3 linked regions of the Tunturibacter psychrotolerans genome follow. Each later gene encodes a partner of the first gene's protein in a complex. Links are inferred from orthologs where the notes say so. Each region holds a gene or a part of one and is shown in the gene's direction. Other genes may lie near its edges.

Region 1 (4,614 bases):
TGCCTTCAGGAGGTGAGGTCCAGGACAGTGCAGGGGAGATCTCCGCACCGTCGCAGGTGAAATTGCTTGGGATCGTATCGCCGTCGAGACTCGAGCTAGCGAGATGCAGGGACGCGTTGGCTATTCGGGGTTGAGGCTCCTTAGGGGAACGCGTCATCGCTAGAAAAACGCCTGTCGCCAAGGCTACGACCACGAGAGCTCCGGTTAGAAAAAATGCTCGTGATCGTCTCACAGATCATTCCTCCTCGTTGCGCCCTTGCTCTGGCGCAGTGTGTTCCGAACCTCTGGGCCAGTCGACTTGCTGCAAGGAATGGATAGACTACCGCATTCTGGGCTACCAGGTGATGTACACGCCTTTGCGGATCCACTGGGGACTGTCTATCTGCTGCATCATGAAGTCGGCTACGTCTTCGCGTGAGATACGGCTGCCGTTGGGCGGGAGGGCGTCGCCGTCGATGCGGTAGTGGCCGTGAGCGGGCGTGTTGGTGAGCATGGGAGGCATCACCATGGTCCAGTCGAGGCCACTGCGGGAGAGATTGTTCCACTGCGAGATCTGCGAGGCTACGGGCCACTTGAGGAAGGTGTTGTAGACGATGTTCTGAACGATCCAGCGGCGCCAGGCGGGCTGCTTGTCGAGCGAGGTGGGGAGAGCACCGGCAGAGCCAAGGACGATGATGCGGCGAACGGGTTTGGGGTGGGTGCTCGTCTGTTGCATCGCTGCGATGATCTGGGGCACGGCGCGCTCAAGCACGTCTTCCTTTTTGAGGGAGTTTGCACCGAGAGCAGAGAGAACCACGTCGGCTCCTTCGATGGTTTGGCGGACCGCTGCGGGATCGAAAGCGCTGCCCCGGATAGAGTGGATGTGATCGCGTTGGGGAAAGGTTTCTGGCGCGCGAAGGAGGGCTGTGACATCGAACCCAGCGGCGACACAGCGCTGGGTGAGGAGTTTTCCTGTGGCACCACTGGCTCCGAAGAGGGCGACTTTCATTGCTGGCTCCTTTCGGTTCGGGACTGATTATCCTCTGCTGTGAGACGCAGATGTGAAAAAAGTGGTTGGGATAACCTCCTCGTTTTGTTTTATTTGGTGAATATTCCCACGCTGGGTGCCAAGTCTTCTCACAAGCCGAAATGGGGTGCTGTGAAGAAGTGGAATAAGAAGGCGGTTGGGGCGATGATTGGGGCCGGTCTTCCTGATTGTGCGGTTCGGCGCGACCAGTTTTCTAAAACGGGGATGCAGCTTAAGTATCTATTTATGAGATCGATGGGAAGGATATCCACTTTTCAAGCGAGAACGGCTACTGCTACTAGTATTTTTCTCTTTTTCTCTTCTTTTCTTAGAAGCAGTCGCGTCGTCAGTAGGGAGATTTCAGCCAGCGCGAGCATCGCACACAACGACCTTGGTTTCCACAAAGAAATCTGTCGCGTTAAGGGAGGGTTCGCCCCTAGAATCAAGCAGAACGCTGAAGGCCGAGATGCATCCTGTGTTCGATTCAGTGTAAAGTTTTGCCAGCACTAACCTACCGAGATGGAGAGACCGACCGTGACCAGTGCGACCCAGGAGCCCGAGATGACTTTGCCGACCGAGACGAGCGCAACGCCAGCCCCAACCGGCAACCTCGAGATCACGGTCTCCCGCGCCGAGCTGCTGCGCGAGCTGACTGCTGCCCAGAGTGTGGTCGAACGGAAGACGACGATTCCGATTTTGTCGAACTTTCTGTTTGAGGCGACACAGGGCGCGGGCGGCGACCGGTTGACGATTACTGCGACGGACCTTGATCAAAGCCTGCGGACCAGCTGCGCGGCCAAAGTGAAGAAGGCCGGTGCGTGCACGATTCCCGCACGCAAGTTGTATGACTACATCAAGCTTCTGCCCGAGGGCGAGATCTCGATCAAGCTGATGGATAACCACTGGGTGCAGATTCGCGCGGGGCGGTCGAACACGAAGATGGTGGGGATGGCGCGGGCGAACTTTCCCCAAGTGCCGGAGTTTCCGGCCAGTGGCGCGGTGAAGATTTCGGTACCTTCTCTGAAGAACATGGTTTCGAAGACGATCTTTGCGATTTCAAATGAGGAGTCACGCTATACGCTGAATGGCGCCTTACTGGTACTGAAGGCAGAGAGCATGGCGATGGTTGCGACTGATGGACACCGACTGGCGCATATCGAAAAGCTTGGAGAGACGCTGGAGGGTGTGTCGGGGGAGAAAAAGACGCTGATTCCGCGTAAGGCGCTGAGTGAGCTTTCTTCGCTGCTGGGTGCGACGGAGGCCGAGACACTCGAGTTTGGCGATGACGAACAGACGCTGTTCTTCAGGGTCGGCGGACGGGTGCTGACCAGCCGCAAGCTGACCGGGCAGTTCCCCAACTATGAAGCAGTGCTGCCGCGGGATAACAACAAATTCGTCATTGTCCGTTGCGAAGATTTGATGGGATCCATTCAGCGTGTGGCGCAGTTTGCCGACGAGCGGAGCGGCGCTATCAAGATTCGGCTGGAGCAGAATGAATTGAAGCTTTCGTCTTCAAGTACGGATGCGGGAGAGTCGGAAGATACGATCGAGACGCCTTACAACTACGATCCGCTGGTTGTTGGATTCAACAGCCAGTATCTTATCGATTTTCTGAAGGCGATCGGCAACACGGGCGAGGTGCGGCTGGAGTTTAAGGATGCTCAGAGCGCTGGGCAGATGCGACCCGAAGATGCGAATGAGGATGTGAAGTATCGGTACATCCTGATGCCGATGAGGATCTGAACGTAAAGGTCGATCTCCTCGGAAAAATAAAGCATAAAGTGGCCATTTGGCCACTTTGTGCTTTATTTTGACAATCCTTACGGGATGCCCTGAGAGCACAAGAACCTTTACGTTCTTCGCGACCGTCGCGCGAAGGCTCCATTCTTCTGGTCTGACGAAAAGCACTATGACTAGCGGCTAACGACTGCGAGGCAGGGATTGGTCCTCACAAATCGGCTTATCGGAAGTGACCGATGATGACCGCCTGCAGGTTCAGAATCGGGCCTCAGGCAGACGAAATGGTTCCTCTCATCTCCATCCGACATCAGGATTCTGCTCGGTGTAAAGTGATCACTTATGTCACGCACTGTCCTGCTCATCACTTCTGCCGCAGTACTTCTAGCGCTCGGCTCCCCTGCGGCCTTCGCGGCGTCCGATTGCACATCGCTTAAGAGCATGACGTTCCCAGATGCCACAATAACGGCTGCTGAAGGGGTGACTGCAGGCTCGATGGAATTACAAGGCTTGGAACCACTGACCAATCTGCCGGCGTTCTGCCGGGTCCGCGTCACACTGCATCCCACTGCGGACTCAACGATTCGATTCGAAGCGTGGCTACCACAGAAGTCGTGGAATGGACGTCTGCTAGATGTTGGCAACGGTGGCTTCGCTGGCTCAATCGGCTATGGGCAGATGGCAAGCAATCTGCGGCGGGGTTACGCAACAGCGGGGTCGGACGCTGGACACCAGGCCGACGCGGAAGATGCAAGCTGGGCGTACCAGCATCCTGAAAAGATTGCCGACTTTGGTTATCGAGCCGTGCACCTTACCGCGCTGCTGTCGAAGGCGGTGGTAAAGGCGTATTACGCCAAGGCACAGGAGAAGTCGTACTTCGATGCGTGCTCCGATGGGGGCCGCGAGGCGTTGATGGAGGCGCAGCGCTTCCCAGACGACTTCGACGGGATTTTGGCGGGCGCTCCGGCGAACAACTGGGCGCACATGCTGGTAAACGGACTGGCGGTGACTCAGGCCACCTCGCGAGATCCTAGCGCTTACATATCGGCGCTAAAGCTGCCTGCGATCACTCAGGCGGTGCTGAACGCCTGTGATGGATTGGACGGCTTGAAGGATGGGGTCATCAGCGACCCGGAGCGCTGCCGATTCGATCCTGCCGTTCTGCAATGCAGAAGAACGGAAGATAGCAGTTGTCTGACGACACCCCAAATACACGCGCTGCGCATGATCTACAGTGGCGCAAAGGACAGTAAGGGTGTGACAATCTTTCCCGGCTTGATGCCGGGAGACGAAAACCCGTCGTGGCATAACTGGGTTCTCGGCAATGCGCCTGCCGGTGCGAGTGGCACGAACTATCTGTCCGGATATTTTCGGTACATGGTTCTCAATGATCCAACCTGGAACCCCCTCACAGCCGACGTCGACACTTCCCTCCAGGCCGCCATCGATCGTAGCGGAAAAGATGTGGATGCGATCGATCCTGATCTATCGCGATTTGCGGCGCATGGCGGAAAGCTGATCATGTACCACGGCTGGAATGATCCGGCCATCTCACCCTTGAACTCCATCCAATACTTGGCTGACTTAAAGAGGGCTATGGGTTCCGCAAAGGCCGATGATGTCGTTCGCCTATACATGGTGCCAGGAATGGAGCACTGCGTCGGTGGCCCCGGCCCTAATATCTTTGGGCAGCTCGGATTGGCTGGTGCAGAGGGTAAAGGCACCGGCGCGATGGATCTGTTGCAGATATGGGTCGAGCGAGGCAAAGCTCCCGGACCGATCTTGGCGGTAAAAGCAACCGGCACACATGAAGCGCCGGTGCGCATCGTTCGTCCGGTATGCCCATACCCCCAGGAGACCAAGTATGACGG
Region 2 (3,588 bases), 1.4 Mb from region 1 along the record:
CTACGTGCGCGATGACTCCGCCAAGGCCAAGGACAAGAGCAATCTCGAGGTCAAACTCACAGACTCCGGTCGCACCGTCTACGGCGGTGGCGGAATCACTCCCGACGAGAAGATCGACAACCTCAAATCCAATCACTTTCAGGACAGTCTCCTCATCAAATACGCGTTCTTCAACTTCAGCAAGCACTACCTCGCTAGCCACACCGTCACCAAGGACTTCCAGGTTGACGATGCGGTCATGCAGCAGTTCAAGGCGTTCCTGAAGGACAACCAGATCGATTACACCGACTCGGACATCGCCGGTGTCAGCGACTGGATCAAGCAGAGCATCAAGAGCGAACTTTTCACCTCACAGTTCGGACAACTGGAAGGCCTCAAGGTTCGCGCCGAATGGGATCCCCAGATTGCCAAAGCTGTCACCTTCCTGCCCGAAGCCCAAACCCTAGAAGATCACTCCAAGCTGGCGCAAAAGAACACCGCCAGCCGCTAAACTTCAACTCATCGACAATAAAAAGGCGCTCAAGCATCAGCTTGAGCGCCTTTTTCTATGCCTCAAAATTCTGGAGCGGGAGACCGGGATCGAACCGGCGACATTCAGCTTGGGAAGCTGACGTTCTGCCACTGAACTACTCCCGCATCGAGTCTCATTATACGCAAAAAATTTCAGCCAGACTTTCGGTCGTCCGCGGTCCGCACTCTTTGAGATCGACTCCGAGGCCTATCATGGAGCTGGATCATGGTTCGCAAAATAGTTCACGTAGATATGGACGCGTTCTATGCCTCGGTAGAGCAGCGGGATGATCCGGGGCTGCGCGGACGTCCGGTGGTTGTCGCATGGCGCGGCAATCGCTCCGTGGTCTGTGCTGCCTCCTATGAGGCGCGAAGCTTCGGTGTGCACTCGGCGATGCCCGCCACCCGCGCCGAGCGGCTGTGTCCCGAAGCGATCTTCGTGCCTCCGGACTTCACCCGCTACCGCGCCGTCTCCCGAGCAGTCCGAGAGATCTTCCAGCGACACACCGATCTGATTGAGCCGCTCTCGCTCGACGAAGCCTATCTGGACGTCACCGAAAACAAAACCGGCCTGCCCACGGCTACGCGAGTCGCCATCACCATCCGCCAGCAGATTCGCGACGAGCTGAACCTGACCGCGTCCGCAGGCGTAGCGCAAAACAAATTCCTCGCCAAGATCGCCTCCGACTGGCGCAAACCGAACGGCCTCTTCGTCATTCAGCCCGATGACGTCCAAACCTTCCTTCCCCCACTCCCTGTCGCACGCATTCCCGGCGTAGGAAAGGTCACCGAAACCCGGCTGAAACAGATCGGCGTTCAAACAATCGCTGATCTGCAGGCCCTCGAGCTAACGCACCTTGAAGCACGGTTTGGCCGTTACGGAATGCGTCTCTACGAACTCGCTCGCGGTATCGATCACAACAAGGTAGTTCCTGACAGGCCCACCAAATCCATCTCCGCCGAAGACACCTTTGAACGCGATATCCCGCTCTCAGAGACCGAGACGTTGATCCGCCGCCTCGCTGAAAAGGTGTGGACGGCCTCCCGCAAAGATACCCGCGTGGCACGCACCGTGGTCCTGAAGCTGAAGACGAGCGGCTTCAATATTCTCACGCGCAGCCATACCCCCTCGATCCCTCCGGGTTCATGCGAAGAACTCACTGCGATTGCTCTCCTCCTGAGAGAGCGCATTACCCTCGAACCCGCCCAGCGCTTTCGTTTGGTTGGGGTGGGCCTCAGCAATTTTCGAGATGCGGAAAGCCTCCAACCGCCCCTGTTCGAGGACAGCGAATGACCTCCAAAATTTCTTTTATGAAAGCTGCCGCCATTTCGATATCATCCCCATCTAACGCGTTGAAAGGTAACAAACAAAACAAAATGTTCGCCGAGTTGATCAATATCGACTCGATTGGTTTAATATCATTTCAGACCCTTGGCTCTAGTTATGTTCCTTCAACCTGTTGCGTATAGAGGTCCTACTGCCGTGTCTCTTTTCACCAGACGTTCGCCCGCAGACATCAGCAGAACCAACTCAAGGCCTGCACGCATATGGTGCGGTGCGGTCATGTCTTTGATTGCGGGCACGGCCTCCGCGCAATCTCCCACGAACATCTTCGATCCCGCCGGCACTCCCGCGCGTACCGCCATGGGCCTTTCGATATTGGTCCTTTCAGTCACCCTGGTCATCTTTCTCATCGTCGCCGGCCTATTGCTCTATGCCATCATCCGCTTCCGGCATCGGCCGACTGACTCCGATCGCGAACCCGCCCAGATCTACGGCAGCAATCAGATCGAGCTCTCCTGGACAGTCATACCGATTCTGATCGTAGTCACGCTCTTTCTCACCACCACGCGCGTCATCCTTGTCACCGAGGCAATTCCGAAGCCTCCAAGCGCGATGGACGTAACCGTCATCGGCCATCAATTCTGGTGGGAATATAACTACCCCAAACTCGGCGTCGTTACAGCCAACGAGCTGCACGTTCCCATTAGCGATCCATCATCGCCAACGCCAACTTATTTGACGATGTCCTCAGCCGACGTCTCCCATAGCTTCTGGGTACCTCGTCTCGCAGGCAAGATGGACCTGATTCCAAATCGCGTCAACACCATGTGGATCGACCCGCAGGCAACGGGCCTCTACCTCGGCCAATGCGCGCAGTATTGCGGAACCCAGCACGCAAAGATGCTTCTTCGTGTCTACGCGCAAACCCCACAGGACTTCGCTGCGTGGATAGAGCAGCAGAAGAAACCCGCGGTGCAGGACTTCCCTGGAAACGCCGCTGCAGCAGAGGGTCAGACCGTCTTTATGAAGAACGCGTGCATCAACTGCCACGCCATCAAAGGAACCGTCGCCACCGGCCGCTTTGGGCCTGACCTGACCCACCTCGCCAGCCGCGACACCATCGCCTCCGGACCGGTCCCGAACACACCTGAAAATCTCAGAAAGTGGGTCAACGACCCAAACACCCTGAAACCCGGCTCGTTGATGCCGGCGATGCATTTGAACGATCACGATCTCGACGTCATCACCGCTTATCTCACTCAGCTTCACTAACCAATTACCGGAAAGAAGCGAAGCATGACCACAACTCCTGTATTGGAAGCAGTCGACGAGACACTGGAGACTCAGGGTAAGCCACCCCTCAATGTCATCTACGAGTGGCTGACGACCGTCGATCACAAAAAAATCGGGCTGATGTACATCTGCTACGCGCTCCTATTTCTCGTCATCGGTGGCTTCGAAGCGGTCCTGATGCGGATTCAGCTCGCCATTCCCAACAATCACTTTGTATCGCCGCAGGTCTTCAACCAGCTCTTCACGATGCACGGCACCACCATGGTCTTCTTCATGGGAATGCCGATCCTCTTCGGCATGGGAAATTATCTCGTCCCCCTCATGATCGGCGCTCGCGACATGGCCTTCCCACGGCTGAACGCCTTCAGCTTCTGGGTCTCCGCCTTCGCTGGCTTCCTTCTTTACTTCAGCTATATCGGCGGTAGCGGACTCTACGCTGCAGGCTCTGCGCCCGATGTCGGCTGGTTCGCCTACGCACCTCTCACCTCAAAGGTCTTCTC
Region 3 (3,741 bases), 2.2 Mb from region 1 along the record:
TCTTCTGGGGCACCAGCGAAATGACTTTCATGCGCTGCTCGTAGAAGTGGAACGCCGCCCATACTCGCACGAGAAAACCGATGACTAGAAATAACCAGGCTGCGGCTGTGGTAAAGACAGAATGAAAGCCGGTTATGCCCAGAAAGGAATCGATCTTTCGTCCGAGAAAAGCAAAACCGAATACGACCAGGACTACTCCAAAATTATGGAGAAGACTTTTGAGAAGATTGACTGTTTTCGTCATTTGCACTCCCTGAAGGGGCTTGGTGTGCCTGCTCGCGATACGACGATACAATAGGGAAAGTGGGGCTGGTGGCATCGCTATCGCGGCCTCATGCATAACGCACGATTTCTCAATACCAGACTTCAGCGGATCGATTGTCTCTTTCTATGGCTTATCAGGTTCTTGCAAGGAAATACCGGCCTCAGCGTTTCGCAGATGTTGCGGGACAGGATCACGTGACCGTGACGTTGATGAATGCGTTGACGCAAGGTCGGATAGCGCACGGATATATCTTCAGCGGACATCGCGGCATCGGGAAGACGACGATTGCACGCATCCTGGCGATGGCGTTGAACTGCCGGAATGCCATTGGTTCGGCGGTGCGGCCGACGGCAGAGCCCTGCGAGGTGTGCGAGAGTTGTACGGAGATCAGGGCGGGTAATGCGGTCGATGTGATTGAGATCGATGCCGCGACCAATCGTGGAATCGACGAGATTCGTGAGCTGCGGGATGCGGCGCGGTATCGGCCGGCGCGGGATAAGTACAAGATTTACATACTCGATGAGGCGCACCAGATTACGGATGCGGCGTTCAATGCGCTGCTGAAGACGTTGGAGGAGCCGCCGGATCATATTGTCTTCATGATGGCGACGACACAGCCGGAGGATATTCCACAGACGGTGCGATCGCGATGCCAGCACTTCAGCTTTCATGCGGTGAAGCTGGTGGATATTCTGGGTGAGTTGCGCGGGATTGCTGAGCGGGAGGGTGTAGACGCGGATGATGCTGCGCTGAGTCTACTCGCGGAGGCTGGCGATGGGTCGATGCGCGATGCGCTTTCGATTATGGACCAGGCGATTGCGAGTGCGCCGGTCGAAGATGGACGGGCAAGGCTGGATGCGGGACAGATTCGGGAGCTGATGGGGACGGTTCCGAACGCTGTGTTTGAACGGATTCTCGAGGCGGTGGATGGGAATCGCAGCGCTGAGGTGATTACGGTTGCAAATCAACTGCTGGATGCGGGAAATTCTCCGGCGCAGTTGGCGCGGCAGTTTGTGCGGTACCTGCGGAATACGGTGATTGCGAAGATTGCCGGTATCGGCGTGGATGGCGCGGGCGCAGATGGGGTTGCGGGTGAGCTGCTGCAGATCTCGGCGGACGAGCAGCGGCGCGCGGGGCGGTCGGCTGCACTGTTCAGCGAAGAGGAATTGACCAGATTTCTGCAGGTGATGTTGAAGACGTTCGATGAGTTGGGATATAGGCAGGAGCAGCGGTTTCACTTCGAGCTGGGCTTACTGAAATTGGTGCATCTGCGGCGGCTTTTGCCGATTGAAGCGGTGTTGAGTCAGTTCCCTGTTACCGGCGCCGCAAGGCCCGGCCCAGGTGTGGCAACAGCGAAGACGGTGAGTGCGCCTGCTGCTGCGCCAACGAGGAATCCGGTGAGCGGAGCTGCAACGGCACGCGTGCTGGAGACGAGTGCGACGGTAGCGAGTGCGAGACCGGCGTTTTCTCCCTTTGAAAAGGACCAGAGTAGAAATCGGTTTGATGAGAAGGCTGTGGTGGCAGCGCCGATTGTGGTTCCTCTTGTTCCAGTTGCGATTCCTGTTGTTCCAGTTGCGGCTCCGGTTGTACCGATCGCGGCTCCGATGCCGTTGCCTGCCGCAGTGCCTATGCCGGTTTCTGTTGCGACGCCTGCGGAGATGGTGCTGACGGACGGTGATGCGAAGGGCGCTGCGTTGCTGGAACTGGGGGATATGGCGGAGACGGAGATTGCAACATTGCAGGCCGTTGCAGAGGTGGAGGGCTCAGAGAGTCGTTCGAATGTGCAACCAGTTGCGTTACATTCTGCGGAGGAGTTGCAGAGGGTGGCCGTTGATACTTTGTTGGCGGCGAAGAACCAGGCGACGCCGGCGGATGCTTTGGCGGATGCAGAGTGGACTGTAACGGAAGGCGAGGTCCGGGTGCAGACCGAACTGTCGAAGACGATGCTGCCGTTAGTGATCAATCCCGAGGTGGAGAAGTTGGTGAAGGCTGCGCTACGGGAGGCTGATGCTCGGGCATTGAAACTGGTGTTGCTGCCGGGCGTGAAGAACGCTGCCAATGCGAAAAAACCGCGGGCAGTGAAAAGTGGGAGCGTCCAAGCGAAGGCTATGGAGCATCCAATAGTGCAAAGGGCTCAGACGTTGTTCAACGCCGAGATTCGAAATGTGATCGATCTGCGGGACAACGACTAGCTACTCGTAACAGCACTGGAGATAGTGATGGATTTTTCTGATCTCGGAAAGATGAAAGAGATGATGGGGCAGGCGAAGCTGATGCAGGAGCAGATGGAGAAGAAGCTCGCTGCGACGGTGGTCGAGGCTTCGAGCGGCGGTGGCGTGGTGACCGTGCGGATGAACGGCAAGAAAGAGCTTCTGCGGGTAAAGATCGAGCCGACCGCGATGGGGAGTTCCGCGAGCGATCTGGAGTTGTTGGAGGATCTGATTGCAGCAGCGGTGAATGAAGCGGGGCGACGTGCGGATGAGGCGATGAAGTCGAGCGTGCAGGGAATGATGGGTGGGTTGGGTCTGCCGGATCTACCGGGGTTGGGATAAGTGGCTGGTCCGTTTGGCTCTACCCCGAATCGTTTTGCGCAGCCAATGTCTCGGCTGATTGAAGAGTTGAGGAAGCTGCCGGGAATTGGGAGCAAAAGCGCGCAGCGGCTGGCGTTTCATGTGTTGCGATCGTCGGCGGAGGAAGCTGAGGCGCTGTCCGTGGCGATACGGGAGTTGAAGCTACACCTGCGACTTTGCTCGATCTGCAACAACATTACGGATGTTGATCCATGTGGGTATTGCACGAGTCCGGTGCGGAATCAGAGGCTGGTTTGCGTGGTGGAAGAGCCGACGAATATTGGGACGATTGAGAAGACGCGGAGCTACCACGGCGTGTATCACGTGTTGCATGGGACACTTTCGCCGATTGGCGGGGTGGGACCGGAGCAGTTGCGGATTGCGAATCTGCTGACTCGTTTGGCGGAGGTGGACGAGGTAATTCTGGCGACCTCGCCGACGACAGAGGGAGAGGCTACGGCGGGATATCTGGCGCTCGAGTTACGGAAGACGAAGGCCGATGTGAAGGTGACGAGAATTGCGACGGGAGTGCCAGCGGGGAGCGATATTGAATATGCCGATGAGGTGACGATGACGCGAGCGATGGAGGGGCGGCGCGAGTTTTAGCTGTTCCCTTTCGCGGCTTTTGACGCGGGTGGATCGTCTAACCTCTTGTACATGCATAGATAACCAAAGGGTGGTTCATGGGTCCGAGTGAAGTAGTTTCGCGGCGGCGTTTTCTGCGCCAGAGTTTTGCGTTCAGTGCGTTAGCTGGATTGGGTGCTTTGCCGTCGTTTGCGAGTTCGAAGCAGGCGGGTTCGGCGAATGGCGCGTCGCGGTTGCTGATGGTGGGCGATTGGGGATATGAGAACTTCGAGGCGCAGAGCCGTGTGGCGAAGGCGATGCAGGCGTATGTGCGCGTACAGG

What was found.
Region 2: the proteins of dnaN (region 1) and dinB are in contact, whole or in part, in a solved structure (PDB 1OK7), measured with the Escherichia coli proteins. The link is inferred for Tunturibacter psychrotolerans from one-to-one orthologs.
Region 3: the proteins of dnaN (region 1) and dnaX are in contact, whole or in part, in a cryo-EM structure (PDB 8GIZ), measured with the Escherichia coli proteins. The link is inferred for Tunturibacter psychrotolerans from one-to-one orthologs.

What each region holds. Positions count from the first base shown.
Region 1 is NZ_CP132942.1:709,396-714,009, reverse strand. What follows is about bases 682-3,658. They hold dnaN (DNA polymerase III subunit beta), read left to right. Parts: upstream 682-1,567; coding sequence 1,568-2,749; downstream 2,750-3,658. Other genes in these bases: RBB77_RS02825 (tannase/feruloyl esterase family alpha/beta hydrolase), read left to right, coding at 3,086-3,658; RBB77_RS02835 (NAD(P)-dependent oxidoreductase), read right to left, coding at 682-988. Also shown: RBB77_RS02840 (YbhB/YbcL family Raf kinase inhibitor-like protein), read right to left, coding at 1-232; more of RBB77_RS02835, read right to left, coding at 335-681; more of RBB77_RS02825, read left to right, coding at 3,659-4,614. UniProt on the Escherichia coli protein: Confers DNA tethering and processivity to DNA polymerases and other proteins. Acts as a clamp, forming a ring around DNA (a reaction catalyzed by the clamp-loading complex) which diffuses in an ATP-independent manner freely and bidirectionally along dsDNA.
Region 2 is NZ_CP132942.1:2,119,398-2,122,985, reverse strand. What follows is about bases 1-2,770. They hold dinB (DNA polymerase IV), read left to right. Parts: upstream 1-736; coding sequence 737-1,804; downstream 1,805-2,770. Other genes in these bases: coxB (cytochrome c oxidase subunit II), read left to right, coding at 2,075-2,770; RBB77_RS08795 (S41 family peptidase), read left to right, coding at 1-490. Also shown: more of coxB, read left to right, coding at 2,771-3,067; ctaD (cytochrome c oxidase subunit I), read left to right, coding at 3,092-3,588. UniProt on the Escherichia coli protein: Poorly processive, error-prone DNA polymerase involved in translesion repair and untargeted mutagenesis. Copies undamaged DNA at stalled replication forks, which arise in vivo from mismatched or misaligned primer ends.
Region 3 is NZ_CP132942.1:2,937,048-2,940,788, reverse strand. What follows is about bases 1-2,923. They hold dnaX (DNA polymerase III subunit gamma/tau), read left to right. Parts: upstream 1-390; coding sequence 391-2,457; downstream 2,458-2,923. Other genes in these bases: recR (recombination mediator RecR), read left to right, coding at 2,863-2,923; RBB77_RS12150 (YbaB/EbfC family nucleoid-associated protein), read left to right, coding at 2,485-2,817; RBB77_RS12160 (methyltransferase family protein), read right to left, coding at 1-244. Outside these bases: more of recR, read left to right, coding at 2,924-3,441; RBB77_RS12140 (metallophosphoesterase), read left to right, coding at 3,519-3,741. UniProt on the Escherichia coli protein: Part of the beta sliding clamp loading complex, which hydrolyzes ATP to load the beta clamp onto primed DNA to form the DNA replication pre-initiation complex.